Maricaulis maris: one gene and its partner. The main gene of each other region encodes a partner of the protein of the gene in region 2 in a complex. Links are inferred from orthologs where the notes say so. Each region holds a gene or a part of one and is shown on either strand. Other genes may lie near its edges.

Region 1 (3,933 bases), 1.6 Mb from region 2 along the record:
AAGACCAGCATCAGCGTGGTGATCAGATTCATGTAGTCGGACACGTTGAGCAACAGCTCGATCCGCGTGCCGACCAGCTCGGCCGATTGTTCCTGGCCGAGGGAGAAGCGCATCACCATCGGCAGGACGAAGAAGTAGACGAAGCTCACGCCGAGGCCGAACAGCACCGGCGACATCGCCAGGAAGGGTGCGAAAGCGCCGCGCTCATTCTTGTAAAGGCCCGGCGCAACAAAACCGTAGATCTGCCAGGCAATGACCGGGAAGGTGATGATGATCGCACCGACCAGGGCCAGTTTCAGCCTGACGAAGAAGAATTCCAGCGGCGCAAAGAAGTTCGCCGTCAGGTCAAGTTCCTCGATCGGCACGCCGCGCACGACCGAGGCCGCATCGCGGTAGGGCAGCAAAAGCCACTGATAGAGGGTCTCGGAAAAGAAGAAGCAGACCATGAAGCCCACGAGCAGGAAGCCCATGATCACCACGAGGCGCGACCGCAGCTCGATCAGGTGATCGATCAACGGCGCACGGCTCGCCTCGACTTCGTCGTTGTCATGCTCGATCTCGGCCATGCCGATCAGCGCCCCTTGATCTCGTCGACCGGCTTGGTCGGCGCCGCCGGCTCGCGGGTCACCGGTTCTGAGGCCGCATCCGATGCCGCGTCGGGCGCATCCGACGGCGTGCCTTCGGCCAGCTTGGCCGCCTTGGCCTGCTCGGCTGCCGCGCGGTCCTTGTCGACCTGCTTCAGCTTGAGCTGGCGAATATCATCGTCCTGGAGGTCGCGCGCGGCCTTGTCGAACTCGCCGCGGAGATTATTGACCGGATTGGCTTCCTTGAGCGCCTCGATCTCGCGACGCAGCTCGGACAGCTCGGTCTCGCGACCGATCTCCTCGAAGCTGTTCTGGAAATCCTTCGCCATGGCACGGGCCTGGGCCATCATCTGACCGACCTTGCGCATCATGACAGGCAATTGCTGCGGGCCGACCACGACAAGAGCGAGGACGAGCACGACCAGCAATTCCGGCATGCCGATGCCGGGGCTCATCGCCTAGCTCCCGGTCTTTTCGTCTTCGCGGGTCTCGGTGTTCAGCGAGCCGGCCGGCTGGTCTGATGCCGCAGTCTCGCCCTCACCGTCATCATCCTTGAGCCCCTTGCGGAAGCTGGTGATGCCCTTGGCGAAGTCGCCCATGACCGACGCGATTTTCCCGCGGCCGCCAAACAGCAGCACTGCGAGAAGCACAACGAGAAGAATTTGCCACATGCCGGGAGCCATTTGCCCCTCCGTCTGAACCAAGCCAATTGGGTCTACTGCACTTGCCCCGCCCCGTCCAACCTGTCGATCAGGCCGCGAGACAATTCATCGCAGCCCCGGGTGACGGGAACCGCTGTCAGGCCGCGCCGTCCGGTTCGTCATCGCCATCCATGAAATCGACATGGAAGGCGTGCGCCTCATCATCGCTGAGCGGGTCTTCCAGCAGGTCGGGTTCGACACTGCGGGTCGGGTCCGGGACCGAGAAATCCGGCGGCAGGCGCGCGTCGAGCAGACCGGCGGCCTTGAGGTCGGACATGCCCGGCAGATCGCCGATCGACTGGAGGGAAAAATATTCGAGAAAGGCCTGGGTGGTGCCGTAGGTCACCGGGCGACCCGGCGTGCGGCGACGGCCGCGCGGGCGGACCCAGCGCAGTTCGAACAACAGATCCAGCGTTCCGCGCGACACCGCGACGCCGCGAATCTCTTCGATCTCGGCCCGCGTGACCGGCTGGTGGTAGGCGATGATGGACAGGGTCTCGAGCGCAGCCTGGGACAGTTTGCGCGGCTCCTGTTTGACCTCGACCAGCACGTCGGCGAGGTCCGGGGCCGTCTCGAAACGCCAGCGCCCGCCGACTTCGGTCAGGCGAACCCCGCGCTCGGCATACTCCTCACGCAGCCTTTCCAGGAGCGCCTGGATATTGGCTTCCAGCGGCAAGCGTCCGATCAAGGTTTCCTCGTCCAGCGGTTCGGCTGCCGCGAACAGCAAGGCTTCCAGGACACGCAGATTGCGGCGTTCCGTATTGATCGCGAGATGAACGCCCAGCGCCTCGGAGGCCTCGACATCGGCGCTCAGGCTCGGCCCCTGATGGGCAGCGCGCTCGCGCAGCGCCGAGATGGCACTGGAGATCGCGTCGGTCGGCTCTTCCGTCGTCGTATCATCCGTCATCGTGTGCGCCCTCTTCCCCCGACAGCGCCTTCACATAGAGCGGCGCATAAGCTTCTTGCTGTCGCAATCGTGCATGGCCCTCCTTGGTGATTTCAAGCGCTGCCAGCATGGAGCTGGCCCGCACCGACCGCATCGGAGGTGGATTGGCGCCCAGCTCCCCGGCTCCGGGCAGAAGGCTATCCAGTTGTCGCCATTCACTGATTTGCGGCATCAGCGATTCAAGCCGATCCCTTGCAGTTTCCAGACCATAAACGCGCGGCGTCGGCGGTCGATAGACCGAACGCGCCTGCTTCACGCGGCGGCTGGCATAGGCCGAAAGCAGGTCATGCATGTCGGCCTCATAGACCATGGAGCGGGTCGCCCTCACCCCCTCCGGCATGCCGCGCGCCATGACATCGCTGCCCAGCAAGGGGCGAGCGAACAAGGCTTCACCGGCCGCCCGCATCGCCTCCAGACGACGCAGCCGGAAGGCCAGCGCTGCGGCCAGAACCTCGGCCGGCTGGTCCTCCTCCTCCTTGGGCGGCTTGGGCAGCAGGAGTTTCGACTTGAGATAGGCCAGCCAGGCCGCCATCACTAGATAATCCGCGGCCAGATCGAGACGCTTCTGCCGGGCCGCCTCCATGAAGCGCAGATACTGGTCGGCGAGATCGAGTATGGAGATCCTGGCGAGATCGATCTTGCGCTTGCGGGCCAGCGCGAGGAGGAGGTGAAGCGGTCCCTCGAATCCATCGAGATCAACGACGAGCGCATCGGTCTCGGCATTCTCGGCGGCTTCAAACCGGACGTCTTCCTCGAATTCCTCGCTCACGACGCTCCCGTTTCAGATGAAGTCTTCCCGCACCAGACCGGCCCCGATCAGGCGGGAAGCCTGTCGAGCCAGTCATTCAGACGTGATTCGGCGTCTTCGGGATCAAAATCCTCGATCGTCTCACGAACGCGCTCGGCTGCCTCCGACCGTTCCAGCGCCTTGCCGGCGAGACCCGTTGCACCTTCGGCCACGCCGATCATCTCGGTCATCTGGCCGTTGCAATGCAAAAGCATGTCGCAGCCGGCCTTGAGGGACAACTCGCCGCGCTCCCGGAAGCTCCCGCTGAGCGCCTTCATCGACAGGTCGTCGGTCATCAGCAGACCGTCAAACCCGATCTCGCCCCGGATCACCTTGCCCACCACATCGGCGGACTGGGTCGCCGGCTGATCGCGATCAATATCGGCGTAGACGATATGCGCTGTCATCGCCATCACGGCATCGTTGAGGCCCTTGAAGGGCGCAAAATCGGTTTCCGAGAGCAGGCCGTGCTCTTCCGGCACGACCGGCAGCTCCAGATGACTGTCAGCCCTGGCCCGACCATGACCGGGGATGTGCTTGATGATCGGCGCGACACCGCCCGCCATCAGGCCTTCCATCGCCGCCCGGCCGAGATGGATGATCGGCTCCGGCGTCGTCCCGAAAGCCCGGTCACCGATGATGTCGTCCGCCCCTTCGATCCGCAGATCGGCAACCGGGGCGCAGTCGACATCGACGCCAATGGTCCGCAATTCATGCGCCAGCAGGCGGTGATTGACCCGGGTCGCCTCAATGGCCAGTTCCTCGTCGACGAACCAGAGGTCTGCGAAGCGCTGGGCGGCCGGCGCGGCACGCCAGGTCGGCGGACGCAGGCGGGCGACGCGGCCACCTTCCTGATCAATCAGGATCGGCGCGTCACGGCCAACACAGTCGCGCAATTCGAGCGTCAGGCGCGAG
Region 2 (16,404 bases):
AGGACCGCGAGGCGATCCGCCGCGCCACCCGCATTGTCGCCGCCGTCGCTGACGGAGATTTCGAACAGCGGATCATCGGGGTCTCCACCGACCCCGAGATCGCCGCGATGGAAATTGCCATCAATCGCCTGATAGACCGCACCGACGCCTATCTCCGCGAAAGCCAGACCTGCGTCGAATATGTTCGCAAGAACAAGCATTTCCGCCTCATCCCCGAAACCGGCATGGTCGGCAGTTTCCGCAATGCCGCGCGGGCCGTGAATACGACGCTCCACGCGATCAAGGCTCGCCATGACGGCTTCCTCGACCTGGGCAGCCGGCTCGAGACCCAGTTGTCGGAAGTCATGGGCAATGTCTCCTCGACCATCAACGCGCTGCGCGGCAATGCCGACGCCCTCGACACCACGTCCGGCCAGGCCTCCGAACAATGCACCACGGTCGCCGCAGGCGCCGAGGAGGCTTCGGCCAACATGCAGAGTGTGGCCGCGTCCGCCGAAGAGCTCACCTCCTCGATCGAGGAGATCAATCGCCAGGTCGTGCAATCGGCCGGACTGGCGGACCAGGCGGTCGAGAAGTCCCGCGCCATGAACCAGACCATTACCGGTCTTGATGGCGTGACAGACCGGATCGGCGACATCGTCAAGCTGATCCAGGGGATCGCCGACCAGACCAATCTGCTTGCCCTCAACGCGACCATCGAGGCGGCCCGCGCCGGCGAGGCCGGGCGCGGCTTCGCCATTGTCGCCCAGGAAGTGAAGACGCTGGCCGGCCAGACCGCGGATGCCACCGACCAGATCAGTCACCAGATCAGCGAGCTGCAGGGCACCATGTCCGGCGCCGTCACGGCCAATACCGACATCTCCTCCGCCATCGAGCAGATCAATGCCGCCTGCAATGCCATCGCCACCGCCGTCACACAGCAAAGCGCCGCGACCGCGGAGATTGCCCGCAATGTCTCCGAAGCGGCGCTGGGCACCGGTGATGTCTCGAACGGGATCGGGGTCGTCCAGAACGCGACACAGACGACACGCGACATGGTCGCCAGTGTCATGACCTCGACCGATACCCTGACCACACAGGAAGAGAACCTGAACGCGCTGCGTGGCAATATCGTCGCCTTCCTTGAGGATGTCCGCCGGGTCGGCTGATCCCCGGCGTGCCGCGCCGGTGAAATTTGTTCTTGATTTGTTCTGCCCGTGAGTCATGATGGGGCATGACCGAGCGCCCTGGTGGCTACGCCCTTAATGCCCCTCAGGAGGCCCCTCCGCTCCACCGCCCCGGAGCGAGGGGTCGGGGCGCTCGGTCAAACGTGTCAGGGCGCTATGAAGCCCTGGCTCGGGAGGTCTTTGACGATGGCTGGACCGAGGCCGACGGGACTCCGCCGAGACTGGCGACGATGGTCCTGCGCGATGCCTCCAAATCCATCGTCTCGACCAATTGCTCACCGGACATTTCCTTCGACCAGTCGATCAATCCCTATCGGGGATGCGAGCATGGCTGTGTCTATTGCTACGCCCGGCCCAGCCACGCCTACTGGGGCTATTCGCCGGGTCTCGACTTCGAGAGCGTGATCTTCGCCAAGCGGAACGGCGCGGCCCTCCTCGAGGCGTTCTTCAACAAGACCGGCTACCAGCCCAAGCCGATCATGATCGGTGCCAATACAGACGCCTGGCAGCCACTCGAGCGCGAGCGCCAGCACACCCGCGAGATCCTGAAAGTCTGCGCGCGCTACCGTCACCCGATCAGCGTGATCAGCAAATCCGCCCTGATCCGGCGCGATATCGATATCCTTGGACCGATGGCCGCCGACGGGCTGGTCAAGGCGGCGATTTCGGTCACGACCCTTGACCGCCGGCTTGCCCGCGAGCTCGAGCCGCGCGCTGCCGCACCGCACCGCCGACTGGAGACGATCACCGCTCTGAAACAGGCCGGCATACCGGTCACCGTGATGATGGCGCCAATCATCCCCGCGCTGACCGATCACGAGATCGAGCCCCTGCTCGAGGCCGCAGCCAGGGCAGGAGCCGATCATGCCGCTTACGTCCTTCTGCGCCTGCCGCTGGAAATCCGCGACCTGTTCCGCGAATGGCTCGCCGACAAGCGGCCCGATGCGGCGTCCCACGTCATGTCGCTGGTCCGGCAGATGCGCGGCGGCAAGGATTACGATTCCGACTGGGCCACACGCGGGCGGGGCACCGGCCCCTATGCCAAGCTGATCGCCAGCCGTTTCCGGCAAGCCATCAAACGATCTGGCCTGGATGCCCCCCGCACGGCCCTGACGACCAGCCTTTTTGAACGCCCCCTCGGCTCGGCCGAGCAGCCGGGCCTGTTCTGAGGTTGGGGTGCGACCGCTCTAGGCGCGGCGCTGGCGGAAGGGACGGGCCGAGCCCACGAGGGTCGCGATCTCGGCACGGACAACCTTGGATGCCGCATCAAACTCGTCGATCTGACCGCGCGTCAGCGGGCGGGACAGCAGATAGCCCTGCAGGACAAGATCCGGCTGATAGCCCAGTGCGCCAAGTTCGTCGAACTCCTCGACGCCTTCAACGACGGCCGAGATATTGAGCTCGCGGGCCAGGTCAATCGTCGCGCGAACAATGATCTGGGCTTCCGGATCATTTTGCAGCCCGGTTATGAAAGACCGGTCGATCTTGATCTTGTCGAACGGGAAGGCGCGCAGATAGCTGAGCGATGAATAGCCGGTGCCGAAATCATCGATCGCCAGGCTGACACCAAGATCCTTGAGCCCGCGCAGCACCTTGATGGCCCGGGCCTCGTCATCGATCAGCACGCCTTCGGTGATTTCGATTTCGAGGCGGTGCGGATCGAGGCCCGACTTCGCCAGCGCCCGCTGGACCGAATAGACAAGATTGCCCTGCTTGAACTGGGCCGGACTGACATTGACCGCGACGCGGCGCCCCTCCGGCCAGTTCACCGCTTCGCGGCAGGCGGTTTCCAGCACCCATTCCCCCATTTTGAGGATCAGGCCGGACTCTTCGGCCACCTGCACGAACTCGGCCGGCGAAACCGCACCCCGACGATCATCATGCCAGCGGACCAGGGCCTCGAAGCCAGGAATCGACCCGTCACCCAGCACCACCTGCGGCTGGAAGTTCAGGGTCAGCAGGTCGTCATCGATGGCCAGGGCCAGATCGGCCTCCAGCATCCGGCGTTCCTGCATCATCATGCCCAGCTTGGGATCAAAGTCGCAGACCTGGTTCCGGCCCTGGCCCTTGGCCCGATAGAGCGCGAGATCGGCCTGGTTCATCAAACGGTCCGGGTTCTCGCCATCCATCGGGAACATGGTCACGCCACCCGACGCCGACACCTTGAGATGCAACGGGCCGATACTGAGCGGGGATCCAACATTGTTGACGACACGCTGGGCGATGGTGAGGACATCATTGCGCGTGTCGACATCGGGCAGGATCACTGCGAACTCGTCCCCGCTCAGGCGTGCTGCGATGGCATTGCGCGGCAGCGCATCCTGCAGGCGTTCCGAGACCGCCACCAGCAAGCGGTCACCGGTCGCGTGTCCATGGACGTCGTTGACCTCCTTGAAGCGATCAAGGTCAAAGAACATCAGCGCAACCTGGGCATCCTCGTCCCAGGCCTTTTTCAGCTCGGCCTCGAAGGCCTCGCGAAAGCGCAAGCGATTGGGCAGGCCGGTCAGCGTGTCGTGGTGCGCCAGATGGGTCATGCGGGCTCGCGCCCGCTCCTCGGAGGAGATATCGCGGAAGGCGAAGATGCGGGATTCAGCGCCATCAAACTCCATCGCACGAGCCCGGACCTGAACCGTAATCGAGGCCCCATCGCGACAGCGCAGGCGACAAGTCGCAGGCTCGTTCCTCTGTGCGGTTTGCAAAACCGTGATGGCGTCCTGATCGAGGGCAAGCTTGGTGATCGGGGTCCCGGCAAGGTCCGCGCGATCGAGCTTCAGCATGTCGCAGAAGCGACGATTCATGTCGTACATCTGACCGTCGCGGACAACGGCGATGCCCTCATAGGTCGCCTCGGCCAGCGCCCGAATTCGCGCGGTCTCGACCTCCCGGCGCCGCCCCAGATGCTGGTCCAACGCGGCCGCGGCCAGCCCGACGGCGACCACAAGAAAGACCCCCAGCGCGATCGTGATCGCGAGCAGTTTCGGAGACAAGCCAGTGTCAGGCGCTTCAACGCCGATAGCCGGTTGCAACTCCATTGCCGACATCGACACGAAATGGAGGCAGACGACGCCGCCGACAATCAGCACGGCACCGCCGATGATGCCGCGCCTCGCATGGGTTCCAAGCGCGAGGGATGCCGCAGCGCCGGTGAACAGAATGCCGATAGCGATCGCGGAAACGACCAGACTGCCATCCCAGGCCACGATGGAATTGGCCTGCAGCGCCTCGATCCCGAGGAAATGCATGGCGGTAGCGCCTGCCCCGATCAGCGCACCGCCGGCCGGCGCGGCCAAGGGATGCCCTGCCCGGATCGCGAAGGCCCAGCCGCAGCTCGAAACCACGATGGCGACCAGCAGCGAGACAACCGTTTCAACCATGCCGAAGGACAGGGGAATCGGGCTTTCATAGGCGAGCATGGAAACAAAATGGGTGCCCCAGATGCCGGTTCCGGTCACAAAGCCTGCGAGCAGGATCCAGGTCGACTGGCGCGGCGACTCCGCGGTCTTTGCGCGGCGAACAAGCGTCGTGACAGCAAGCGCAGAAAGCGCACACAGAAGCGCTGCGATCGCAACGATGCGAAGATCGTGTTCACCGGTCAGGCAATTATAAACGCGAAACACCCAATGCCCCAAAGGAACTGCTTTGAGCGTCACCGTCCCACAAAAAGGCAATCATTGCCTTAACGCCAAAAACGGCCCCGAGAGTCACCGTATCGCTGGTGTTGACGAGGCTGGCCGTGGGCCCCTTGCCGGACCTGTTGTCGCGGCTGCGGTCATTCTTGATCCGGCGCGACCCATTGAGGGCCTGGGCGACTCCAAGGCGCTATCCGACCGCCGACGCCGCGAGCTGTTTGCCCTCATCAGGACACGGGCCTGGGTCGGCGTCGGTATTGCCGAACCGGTGGAGATCGACCGGTTGAATATCCTGCACGCCACCATGGCAGCGATGGCTCGGGCGGTGGCGCGCCTGCCCGTCGCGCCGCAGCTTGTCCTGGTCGATGGCAACCGGCTGCCGCCGGGCCTGCCCTGTCCGGCTGACGCGATCATCAAGGGCGATGCCAAGGAGGCGTGCATCGGCGCAGCCTCGATCATTGCCAAGACCATTCGCGATGACCTGATGCGGCTCGCCGACAGCCGGTTTCCGGGCTACGGGCTGGCCGGCCACAAGGGCTATCCGAGCGCCGCGCACCGCGACGCGCTGCAGGCGCTCGGCGCCTGCCCGATCCACCGGCGATCCTACGCACCGGTCCGCGCCGCGCGCGAATCCCGGTTTTCCACAGATGCGAATCAATGTGGATAACGTGATTCAGGGTTAACGGCCCGTTAGCCCTAAAAGCCGAAAAACTTGCTTCTGTAACGGGAGTGGAGTGGCGCGTGATGGCCAAGACAAAGATCGATCAGATCCTTGAAGGTGAATGCGTGGAAGTGATGAAATCACTTCCCGACGAGAGTGTTGACCTGGTTTTCGCCGACCCGCCCTACAATCTCCAGCTCGGTGGCGACCTGCACCGGCCCGACAATTCCAAGGTCTCCGCGGTCGATAATGACTGGGACCAGATCGGCGGGTTCGACGAGTATGACCTGTTCACCTGGAAATGGATGGAAGAGGCCCGCCGCGTGCTCAAGCCGAATGGCGGCATCTGGGTGATTGGCAGCTATCACAACATTTTCCGGGTCGGCGGCATTCTCCAGGACGCCGGCTTCTGGGTGCTCAACGACATCATCTGGCGCAAGTCCAACCCGATGCCGAACTTCAAGGGCACGCGCTTCACCAATGCTCACGAGACCCTGATCTGGGCCGCCAAGACCAAGGACGCCCGTCCGACCTTCAACTATGCCGCCATGAAAGCCCTCAATGACGGCGTGCAAATGCGCTCCGACTGGACGCTGCCGATCTGTACCGGTGGCGAACGCCTGAAGGGCGAAGACGGCAAAAAGGCCCACCCGACGCAGAAACCGGAGGCGTTGCTGCACCGGGTCCTGCTGTCGACCACCAATCCCGGCGACGTCGTGCTCGACCCCTTCTTCGGCACCGGGACGACCGGCGCGGCCGCCAAGCGGCTCGGACGCCACTATATCGGCATCGAACGTGACCCCGCCTATCTCGAGGTCGCCCGCAACCGTCTGGCCGCGATCACGCGCGGCGCCAGCGACACGCTCGACGTCACCCAGTCCAAGCGCGCCCAGCCGCGTATTCCCTTCGGCGCCCTGGTCGAACGCGGCATGCTCAAACCGGGCGACACGCTGTATTGCCCCAAAGGGCGACACACCGCCCGCGTCCGTGCCGACGGCACGCTGATCGCCGGTGACCGGGCCGGCTCGATCCATCAGGTCGGTGCCCAGATTCAGAGCGCTCCGTCCTGTAATGGCTGGACCTATTGGCATATCCGCACCAAGCAGGGCCTCGCTCCGATCGATATCATGCGGGCGGAAATCCGCGCGACACTCGAAAGCTAGGACGGCGACGCGTGGGTACAGACACGGCCAAGGCATCGCACGCTGCGGAGCGTGACACGGGAACGTCGATCGCCTGGACCATGCTGGCCGTCATCCTCCTGACCTCGCTGGTTGTGTCGGGCTCGGGCGTGATCCTCGCCGCGCTGGCCTTCCGGACCGACCTCGAGAACCAGCAACTGGTCCAGCTGGAGGATTATGCCAGCGAGCGCGGGCGGCGGAACGGCGCGCTTTTCGATACCGTCCAGCGGGCCCATGCAACCACCATTGAACGCTTCGAAAACCGGATAGACGCGCTCTCCGACGCCGAGATCGAGGCCCAGTTCAACGCGCTCTTCCCGCTCCGCGAAGACGGGACACGGCGTAGCCGGGACGACCTTTTCGACGGCTATCACGACAGCCTGGGCAATCACCATTTCGGTGTTGGCGCCTATTTCAATCCGGCGGACGGCTGGTCGGCCGCCGATCGCCGACGCCTGGTCTCCGCCTATCAGGTGATCGACAGCGCCGGACAGTCGCTGACCGGTCTGGTCGACAACATCTATTTTTTCACTTTCGACAATGAATTGGTGATCTCGGCTGCTGGTCGTGAGGACAGGCTGGCTTTCTATCGCCAGGACGCGACCGCTGATTTTGATCTCAACGCGGCCGACTTTGTCGAACTGGTCACGCCGGAGCTCAATCCGGCCCGTGACTTCGTCTGCGGTGAGCTGACACAGCTCATCTATGTCCGCGACGGACAGTCCCTGACCACCGGCTGCTTCACGCCCTATGACCAGGCCGGAGCGCCGGTCGGGGCCTTTGGAACGACCATTCAGCTGAACGCCTATTTCGAGGCCGCGATGGCCGATCCGCCGCCGCACGGCGAGAATCTGCTAATCGACCAGTTCGGCAATCTGATCGCTCACCCGGACCTTATCCATGACCGGGTCACCGAGGGCCTGATCGACGCCATCTATGCGCGCTACGACCTGACAAGGATCATCGACACCTTGGCCGCCGAGCCGGAAAGCCGGTCGACGGGCACGCTGATCAGTGAGGATGGCCGCTGGGTCATCGCATTCTCGCGCATGGCGGGGCCAGACTGGCTGAGCATCTCACTGGTTGATCGCAGCATCCTGCTCCGGGAGGTCGCCTCCCGAATGGTGATAATCCTCGTGCTGGGCGTTCTCGGTGTCGTCCTGCAAGCCATCCTCGCCTACACCATCCTGTTCCGGCGGGTCGTCCGCCCGCTGGCTGCGCTGACCCGGCATTTCGGAACGGCGCGACCGAAGCCGGCCCGAGAGAATCCGGCGCTCGATGACGTGCTCAACAATACCAACGAGATCGGGACACTGGCCCGCACGCTGGAGGACCAGCGCCGGAGCAGCGAGCAGACCTTTGATCAGCTGGAGGCCCGGGTCGCGGAGCGAACGCGGGAGCTGGAGGACGCCAATCGCGCCAAGAGCGTCTTCCTCGCCAATATGAGTCACGAAATCCGGACACCGCTCAACGGCATTCTCGGCCTCGCGCAAGCCCTCCGGACCAGCTCGAAGTCGCGGCGGAACCAGGAGCAGGCCCGGATGATCGAGGAGAGCGGCACGACCCTGACGCAGCTGCTCAATGACCTGCTCGACATGTCCAAGATCGAAGCGGGCAAGATGGAGCTGGCGCTCCAGCCCACCGAACCGGTGGCCTTGCTGGAAAACATGCAGACGCTGTTTGAGGGCGCCGCCGCGGCCAAGCAGCTGACCCTGTCTCTGGACCTTGATCCGGCCTTGCCCCCGCAGCTTCTGGTCGACCCCTTGCGGCTTGGACAATGCGTCTCGAACCTGGTCTCCAACGCGATAAAGTTCACGCCCGCGGGATCCGTCCGGGTCCGGGCCAGCTGGAAACCGCAGGCCACGCGCGCCGGCGTGCTGGAAATCGCCGTGGCCGACACCGGCATCGGGATTGCCGAGGACAAACTCCAGACCCTGTTCGCCCCGTTCAGCCAGGCCGACGCCCTGACCTCGAGCCGGTTTGGCGGCACAGGTCTCGGCCTCTCGATTGCCCGCGATCTCGCCCGCCTGATGGGTGGGGACATCACGGCAAGCTCCGAACCCGGCAAAGGGTCGGAATTTATTCTGACGCTTGCCGCACAAGCGACAGCCGAGGCCCAGGTCCGTTTGCCCGACCGGTCACCGGACGAGCTGGCCAAGGACCCGGTCTACGCCAGCCTGCGCGACCGGCGCATCCTCCTGGTCGAAGACAACTTCATCAATCGCGAAGTGGCGCGGGCCTTCCTGAAGCCCCTCAACGTAACGATTGTCGAAGCCGAAAATGGTCAGGCTGCTCTCGACACCCTCTCCCAACAGGCTTTCGACATGGTCCTGATGGATGTGCGCATGCCGGTCATGGACGGGCTGGAAGCCACCCGTCGGCTGCGCGAGAGTGGCGCGGACTGGTCTGAAATCCCGGTCGCGGCACTGACCGCGAATGCGTCCGAGCAGGAGGCAGACGCCTGCTTCGATGCCGGCATGGATTCCTTTGCCTCCAAACCGCTCAAGCCGGCGATCCTGTTTGACGCCATGCGGCGGGCCTGCGAGCGGCGGCCCTATCAGCCGGTCTGAGGCCGCCGCGCCGCGAGTACCTTGCGCATGACGCTGGGCAGGGCCTCGGCATCGAGCGCGGCCTCGTCGGCCCAATAGCCGCTCTCCGGCTCCCACCCGGCACCGGCTTCGCTCTCGCGAACCTCCAGCCGCAATTCAAAATGGGTGAAGACGTGACGGATTTCACCACGGCCGGTCCACGCACCCGCAAAGGGCGGTACCGCGTCCACGGCGTCCGCCTCGACCCAGGGCGTTGACGGCACCTCGGTCATCCCGCCAAGCAGTCCGCTATCGGCGCGCTGGCGCAGCCAGACCCGACCGTCCCGGCGGACCAGCCAGGCGGTTCCGCGCCGAACCGGCTTGGTTTTCTTCGGTGCCTTGACCGGAAAGCGAAGCATGTCCCCGGCCTTCGCCGCCGCGCAGGCAAAGCGCCAGCAACAGGCTTCGCACGCCGGCGCGCGCGGCGTGCAGACCGTGGCCCCCAGATCCATGATGGCCTGGGCATAATCACCCGACCGGGACGGGTCAGCGATGGCGCCGGCAAGCTTGCGGATCTCCGGCTTGGCTTTCGGCATGGCGGTCTCGACGCGGTAAAGCCGGGTGATCACGCGCTCGACATTGCCGTCGACCACGCTGGCCGGCTTGTCGAAGGCGGCGGCGAGGATGGCGTTGGCCGTGTATTCGCCGATGCCCGGCAAAGCCCGCAAGCCGTCCAGCGTCTCGGGAAACCGGCCGCCATGCACGGTCGCGACCTCGATCGCGCAGGCATGGAGATTACGGGCACGGGCATAATAACCCAGCCCGGCCCACTCGCGCAGCACGTCCTCGCGCGGCGCGGCAGCGAGGTCTCCGACCTGAGGCCACAGCGCCAGGAAGCGGTGCCAGTAGGGCGTCGCATGCGGCACGGTGGTCTGCTGCAGCATGATTTCCGACAGCCAGATCGCATAGGGATCGGCGACCGCCCCGGCCTCACGCGCCTCCGGACGGATCCGCCACGGCAGGCTGCGGCCTTCGCGATCATACCAGGCCAGCAATTCGCGGCGCAGACGGGCGATACGGGATGTCATGGTATTGTGGCAGACCGGTTGCAGAGGACAGGATTCAAAGCGAAACTCAGAGGATGATCCGCAAACCGCCTCCGTCAATGCTGGAACAGGCTGCCAGCGACTTCATCCGCAGTCGCCGGGGTCGCCCGGCGGCCAGGCCGCAACCCTCCGCAGCGCGAGCGGTGGAACGGGTGCTGCGGCCACTGGCCCGGCGCTTCGGCGTCGGAGTCGAGCAATTGCGGGAGCACTGGACCGAGATCGTCGGTGAACGCCTTGCCAAGTGGAGCGAGCCGGAGACAATCCAGCGTGCCGGCGGGATCAATACGCTGGTCGTCCGCGCCCAGGGCGCGGCCGGCGCGATCCTGCAAGCCGAGTCCGGCCGCATCCTGGAACGGGTCCGGACCTTTGCCGGTGATCGGGCGCCGACCCGCCTGCGCATCCTGCAGGGACAGGCCCGCAAAGCGGCCCCGAAATCCGAAACAGCCGATCAAGCGCTTGTGAACCCGATGAATTCCGCGTCACAAGTGAGCGAAGGGGTAGAGCAAACCCCCGAGGCCCGTCTACAATCAGCTCTCAACCGTTTTGAACAATCGGTCAAAGCCCGCCAGGGATCGTGACTGTCTGCCAGGGGAACCCCATATGAGCCTGACCCGACGCCTTTTCTCCACCGCGGCGCTGACCGCTGTCTTGGCCGTGTCCGCCTGTGGCGGCAGCGATGCGCCCGGTGGCGGCCAGTCGACCTATGAGCGCTCCGGCGATCGCGGCCTGGGTAGCGCCAACGCCCCGGTCACGATGATCGAATACGCCTCGGTCGCCTGCGGCCATTGCGCGACCTTCCACAATGAAGTCTTTCCGATGCTGGAGAGCGAGTACATCGAGACCGGCAAGGTCCGCTTTGTCCTGCGCGAGATGATCACCGGTTCGGCGCAATTCGCGATCGCCGGCTTCTCGCTCGCCCATTGCGTGCCGGAAGAGCGCTATTACGACATGGTCAGCCTGTTGTTCCAACAGCAGAACGCGATCTTCCAGGCCGCACAGACGCAAGGCAGCGCCCGCAGCCAGTATCTCGCCATTGCCCGCTCGATGGGCATGAGCGAAGCCGACTTCACCCAGTGCCTGTCCGACGAGAGCATCACCCAGGACATCCTGGACTCGAATGATCGCGCCGGCGAGGAAGGCATCACTGGCACGCCGCGCTTCATCTTCAATGGCGAGCTGCTCGATTCGCGCCGGGCACCGGGCGAGTCCGCCTACACCTATTTCCTCGGCACCCGCCAGCTGCTCATCAATGGTGAGCCGGTTCCGGCTCGCTCGGACGCCGACACCTTCCGCCTGATCCTTGACCACCTGGTCGCCGAAGCGTCCGGCACACCGGCCGCCCCGGCCATCGATGGTGCCGATGCCGGCGCAACCGAAGCCACCGAAGAGTAGACCTGTCCATGTCCATTCTGCGTACCCTGTCATCCCTGTCCCTGCTGGCAGCCGCTTTTGCGCTGCCGGCGATGGCTGAAGCCCAGCTGGCCGAGGGCGCTGCCGATCTGCGCCCGACCGACCGGGTGACAGGCAATGCCGACGCCGACCTTCTGGTCATTGAATACGCCTCCTTCGCCTGCCCCCATTGCGCCAGCTTCCAGGCGGACGTCTGGCCGATGATCCGGTCGGAATTCGTGGACACCGGGCTGATCCGCTACTCCATCCGTCCGATGCTGACGTCGCCGCCGCAGATTGCCGGGGCCGGGGTCATCCTCAGCGAGTGTGTGCCGGATGCGCGCTATTTCGACGCCGTCGATCTGCTGTTTGCCGAACAGGCGACCATTTTCCAGACCGCGCGCGATGGCGGCGATGTCCTCGCCGTCTATAACCGCATCGCCGAGGCGACGGGCGGCTCGGCCGAAAGCCTGCTGGCCTGCTTCCAGGACCCGGCCGCCAATGAACAGGTCAATGCCCTGGCGATTGCGGCCTCGGAAGACGGCATCAGCTCGACCCCGAGCTTCATCATCGCCGGCGACCTCCTGTCGATCGGTCATCCCGGTGATGGCGAGGCCGGTCACGACCACGCGGCAGCCGGTCCGACCGTCTTCATGCATGGTGGCGAGGCGCTCCTGATTGACGGTGAAACCGTGCCCGGACGTTTGGACGAAGACTCTTTCCGCCGAATCATTCTTCACTTCCTCGACGAGTCCGGTTCGGCCAACTAGGCAAGGCTTCACGCCAGCGCCGCAATTGGATGCCAGACTGCATTTCGACGCCGGCCCGGAAATGACCCCGGGCGGGCCATGTGCGCCGCGAGGGAGACCGGGTGAAGTTCACACAGCTGAGGCTGGCCGGATTCAAATCATTCGTCGATCCGACGGAATTACGGATTGATCCGGGCCTTACAGGCGTGATCGGACCCAACGGTTGCGGCAAGTCGAATCTGCTTGAAGCCCTGCGCTGGGTGATGGGCGCGACCTCTGCCAAATCGCTGCGTGGCGACGGCATGGAAGACGTGATCTTCGCCGGGACCGACGTCCGCCCCGCGCGAAATTTTGCCGAGGTCGTCCTCACCGTCGACAATGCCGACAAGCTGGCCCCGGCCCGTTTCAACGATGCCGATGTGCTGGATGTCACGCGCCGGATCACCCGTGGCGCCGGCTCGGCCTACAAGATCAATGGTGAGGAAGTCCGTGCCAAGGACGTCCAGCTTCTCTTCATGGATGCAGGAACCGGCGCCAACTCGCCCGCCCTCGTCCGCCAGGGCCAGATCTCCGAACTGATCGCCTCCAAGCCGCAGAACCGTCGCCGCGTACTCGAGGAAGCCGCCGGCGTCTCCGGCCTGCGCGCGCGCCGTCACGAAGCCGAACTGCGGCTGAAGGGGACCGAGAGCAATCTCGACCGATTGCAGGAAGTGATCGACGAGATCACTGCCCGTCACGGCTCGCTGCAGCGCCAGGCGCGCCAGGCCTCGCGCTATCGCAAGCTGTCAGCCTCCATCCGCGCCCTGGAAGCCGCCGTCTGGCTCAATCGCTGGCGCGAGGCCGCCAGCGCGGTGGAGACTGCCGAGGCTGCGCTCACCGAGAAGCGCACGGCGACCGAGGATGCGAGCCTGGCCGCGGCCGAGGCGCGCACCAAGGCCGAGATCCTCGCCGCATCCCGCGAACCGGCCCGCCAGGCCGAGGCCGAAGCGGCCGCGGCGCTGCGCCTGCTCGAGCGCGAACGCGATCGCCTGCAGCGCGATGCCGAGGACGTTCAGCGCAGTATTCACGGCCTGGAGCGCCGTCTCGACGATCTCGCCAATGCCGCTCGCCGCGAGACCGATATCGCCGAAGACGCCCGCACCAGTCGCGCCGATGCCGAAGCTCAGATCGCCCGGCTCGACGAGGAGACCGGTCGCGAACAGTCCGCGCTGGATGCTGCCGAGGCCCGCTGCCAGGAGGCGGAAACTGCGCGCCAGTCCGCCGAAGAGGAGCTTGATGCGCGGGCCGGCGAGGCTGCCGACAAGCGCGCCGCCATCGATACCGCCCGTCGCGATCTCGCCCGGCATGAAGCGCGCCTTGCCCAGATTGATCGCGAGATGGAAGGCGCCCGGGCCGAGCTCGACCGGGTCAGCGCCTCGACCGCACTTGCCGATCTGGCCACCGCCGAGACCGAGGCCAGCGAGGCCGACACCGCCCTCATTGCTGCCCGCGCCACACTGGAAACGGCTGAAACTGCACGCCAGTCAGCAGCCCAGATCCTCGAAACCGCCGCCGATGCCTGGCGTAATGCGTCGGCAGAGCGCGACACCCTGACCCGCGAAGCCCAGGCGCTGGAGCGCCTGCTCGCGGGATCCCAGGCCGAGACCCTGTCACCCGCCATCGAGGCGGTCCGCGCGCGCCCCGGCTATGAGCACGCGCTTGCGGCCGCGCTTGGCGACGATCTTGAGGCGTCGCTGGATGCCGGCGCGGCGCGCCATTGGGCGCTCACCACCTGTCATGCTGACACCCTGCCCGGCGGCTGTGTGCCGCTGTCCGATCACGTCCAGGCGCCGCCGGCGCTGAAAGCCCGGCTCGACGCGGTCGGTGTGATCAAGGCCGACAAGGCGGTGGACGCGGCCGCCAAGCTCAAGCCCGGCCAGCGTCTGGTCACCCGCGAGGGCGATCTGTGGCGCTGGGACGGGCTCGTTGCCCGCGCCGATGCGCCCTCGGCCGCCGTCGCCCGGCTGGAACAGAAAAACCGCCTCGACGCGATCCGGGCCGAACTGGACGAGACCCTCGCCGGTCATGACGTCGCCCGCGATGCCGAGGCGGCGGCGCGAGAATCGGCCCGCCAGACCCGTGAGGCCGAAGCCGAGGCGCGCGCGGTCATCGGCCCGGCCGAACGCCGGGCGCGCGAAACCATGGCCCGGATATCCGATCTGCGCGAGAGCGCGGCGAAGGATGCCGCCCGGGCGACCGCCCTGCAGGAGCGCCTCGATCGTCTGGCCGCCGAGCAGAGCGATAACCGAACCGCCATTGACCAGGCGCGGGCGCTTCTGGTGGAAGCCGAAACCGCCGAGGGCGACACCGACGCGCTGGACATGGCCCGCGACGCGGCGGACGCAGCTCGCAGCGCCGCAGCAGATGCCCGGGCAGCCCTGGAAAGCCTCAAGCGCGAGCGCGAGCAGCGCCGTCAGCGCCGCATGGGCTTCAAGCGCGACCATGACGCCTGGGCCGAGCGCTGCAAGTCGGCAGAGGCCCGGCTGGAAGAGATCGCCACCCAGCGCAGCGAGGCCGAGACCCGACTGGATGCGGCCCGCGCCCGGCCGGAAGTCATCGAGGACCAGCTGTTCGAGCTTGCCAGCAAGCTGCGGAAAGCCGAGGCAACCGCCGAGGAAGCCCGGCAGGCGGCTTCCAGCAATGAAGGCCAGGTCAAGGAAGCCGATAGCGCGGCCCGCCAGGCCGAGGCTGCGGCCTCGGCGGCTCGCGAGGGCCGGGCGGCTGCCGAGGCGACCCTCAATGCCGCCCGCGAACGGCTGCTTGAAACCACTGAGCGCCTGCAGGATGCAACGGGTGAGGCACCGGGCACGCTGAGCTCGCGCTTTGACGAGGACGAGATGTCCGAGCTGACACCGGCCGAGCTGGAGCGCCGCCTCGACGAGGCCCGGCAATCACGCGAACGCTTGGGCGCCGTCAATCTGCGCGCCGATGACGAGGCCGAGGAATTGTCCGCCAAGATGGAGGAGATGACCCGCGAGCGCGACGAGCTGCTCGAGGCCATCGCCCGCTTGCGCAAGGCTGTCGACGAACTCTCCCGCGAGGGCCGGACGCGGCTTCTGGAAGCCTTCGACATCGTCAACAACCACTTCCAGACCCTGTTCGAGACGCTGTTCGAGGGCGGCCATGCCGAGCTGCGCCTGACCGAGCATGACGACCCGCTGGAAGCCGGGCTGGAAATCTTCGCCTGCCCGCCGGGCAAGAAGCTCGACAACATGGCCCTGATGTCCGGCGGCGAGCAGGCCCTGACAGCCTCGGCCCTGATCTTCGCCGTCTTCCTGTCCAATCCGGCGCCGGTCTGCGTGCTGGACGAGGTCGATGCGCCGCTCGATGACGCCAATGTCGATCGCTATTGCCGCATGCTCAAGGAAATGCGCCGCCTGACCGAGACCCGTTTCCTGGTCATCACCCACAACGCCCTGACCATGTCGCGCATGGACCGTCTCTATGGTGTGACCATGGCCGAACGCGGCGTTTCCCAGCTGGTCTCGGTCGACCTTGTGGGCGCCGAACAGCTGATTGCCGCGGAATAGCCCATACCAACTTATTTTTCAGGGACTTACCACAGGCGCACCCTTGCTTGACTTGGCGGGGGGCCGTGGATAGTGTGCGCGCGCCTGTGGGGGGCTCTTCTTCCATAGGCAGACCGGTCCAAAATGTCAGGCGAAGACGAAAGCCCACGCAAGAAATCCCGTGCCGATCTGGACGAGCTGCAGCTGCGCATTGATGCGAAGCGCGCGAGACACCAGGAACCTTCGGCTGACACGACCTCGGGCTCTGCCTGGTCGTTGGGAATGCGCTACGGCTCGGAATTTTTCGGCGGCGTCTTGGTTGGCGGTGTGATGGGCTTTGTGCTCGACGCGCTCGCCGGAATCAGTCCTTTCGGGCTGATCATCGGTACGTTGCTGGGTTTTGCGGCGGGCACCCTGAATGTGGTGCGGGCCGCGCGAGAGATAAGT

Evidence for each region.
Region 1: the proteins of smc (region 2) and AAA969_RS03470 are in contact, whole or in part, in a crystal structure (PDB 3ZGX), measured with the Bacillus subtilis proteins. The link is inferred for Maricaulis maris from one-to-one orthologs.

The regions. Positions count from the first base shown.
Region 1 is NZ_AP027270.1:771,589-775,521, reverse strand. What follows is about bases 1,092-3,933. They hold AAA969_RS03470 (segregation and condensation protein A), read right to left. Parts: upstream 3,001-3,933; coding sequence 2,182-3,000; downstream 1,092-2,181. Other genes in these bases: nagZ (beta-N-acetylhexosaminidase), read right to left, coding at 3,048-3,933; scpB (SMC-Scp complex subunit ScpB), read right to left, coding at 1,383-2,192; AAA969_RS03480 (twin-arginine translocase TatA/TatE family subunit), read right to left, coding at 1,092-1,267. Outside these bases: twin-arginine translocase subunit TatC, read right to left, coding at 1-566; Sec-independent protein translocase protein TatB, read right to left, coding at 572-1,039; more of AAA969_RS03480, read right to left, coding at 1,043-1,091. UniProt on the Bacillus subtilis protein: Participates in chromosomal partition during cell division. May act via the formation of a condensin-like complex containing Smc and ScpB that pull DNA away from mid-cell into both cell halves.
Region 2 is NZ_AP027270.1:2,316,587-2,332,990, forward strand. What follows is about bases 12,207-16,178. They hold smc (chromosome segregation protein SMC), read left to right. Parts: upstream 12,207-12,531; coding sequence 12,532-15,978; downstream 15,979-16,178. Other genes in these bases: AAA969_RS11035 (thioredoxin domain-containing protein), read left to right, coding at 12,207-12,430; AAA969_RS11045 (AtpZ/AtpI family protein), read left to right, coding at 16,102-16,178. Outside these bases: AAA969_RS10990 (methyl-accepting chemotaxis protein), read left to right, coding at 1-1,148; AAA969_RS10995 (PA0069 family radical SAM protein), read left to right, coding at 1,214-2,335; AAA969_RS11000 (bifunctional diguanylate cyclase/phosphodiesterase), read right to left, coding at 2,354-4,783; rnhB (ribonuclease HII), read left to right, coding at 4,806-5,462; AAA969_RS11010 (site-specific DNA-methyltransferase), read left to right, coding at 5,540-6,619; AAA969_RS11015 (ATP-binding protein), read left to right, coding at 6,631-9,207; mutY (A/G-specific adenine glycosylase), read right to left, coding at 9,195-10,253; AAA969_RS11025 (DUF721 domain-containing protein), read left to right, coding at 10,307-10,849; AAA969_RS11030 (thioredoxin domain-containing protein), read left to right, coding at 10,872-11,663; more of AAA969_RS11035, read left to right, coding at 11,672-12,206; more of AAA969_RS11045, read left to right, coding at 16,179-16,404. UniProt on the Bacillus subtilis protein: Required for chromosome condensation and partitioning.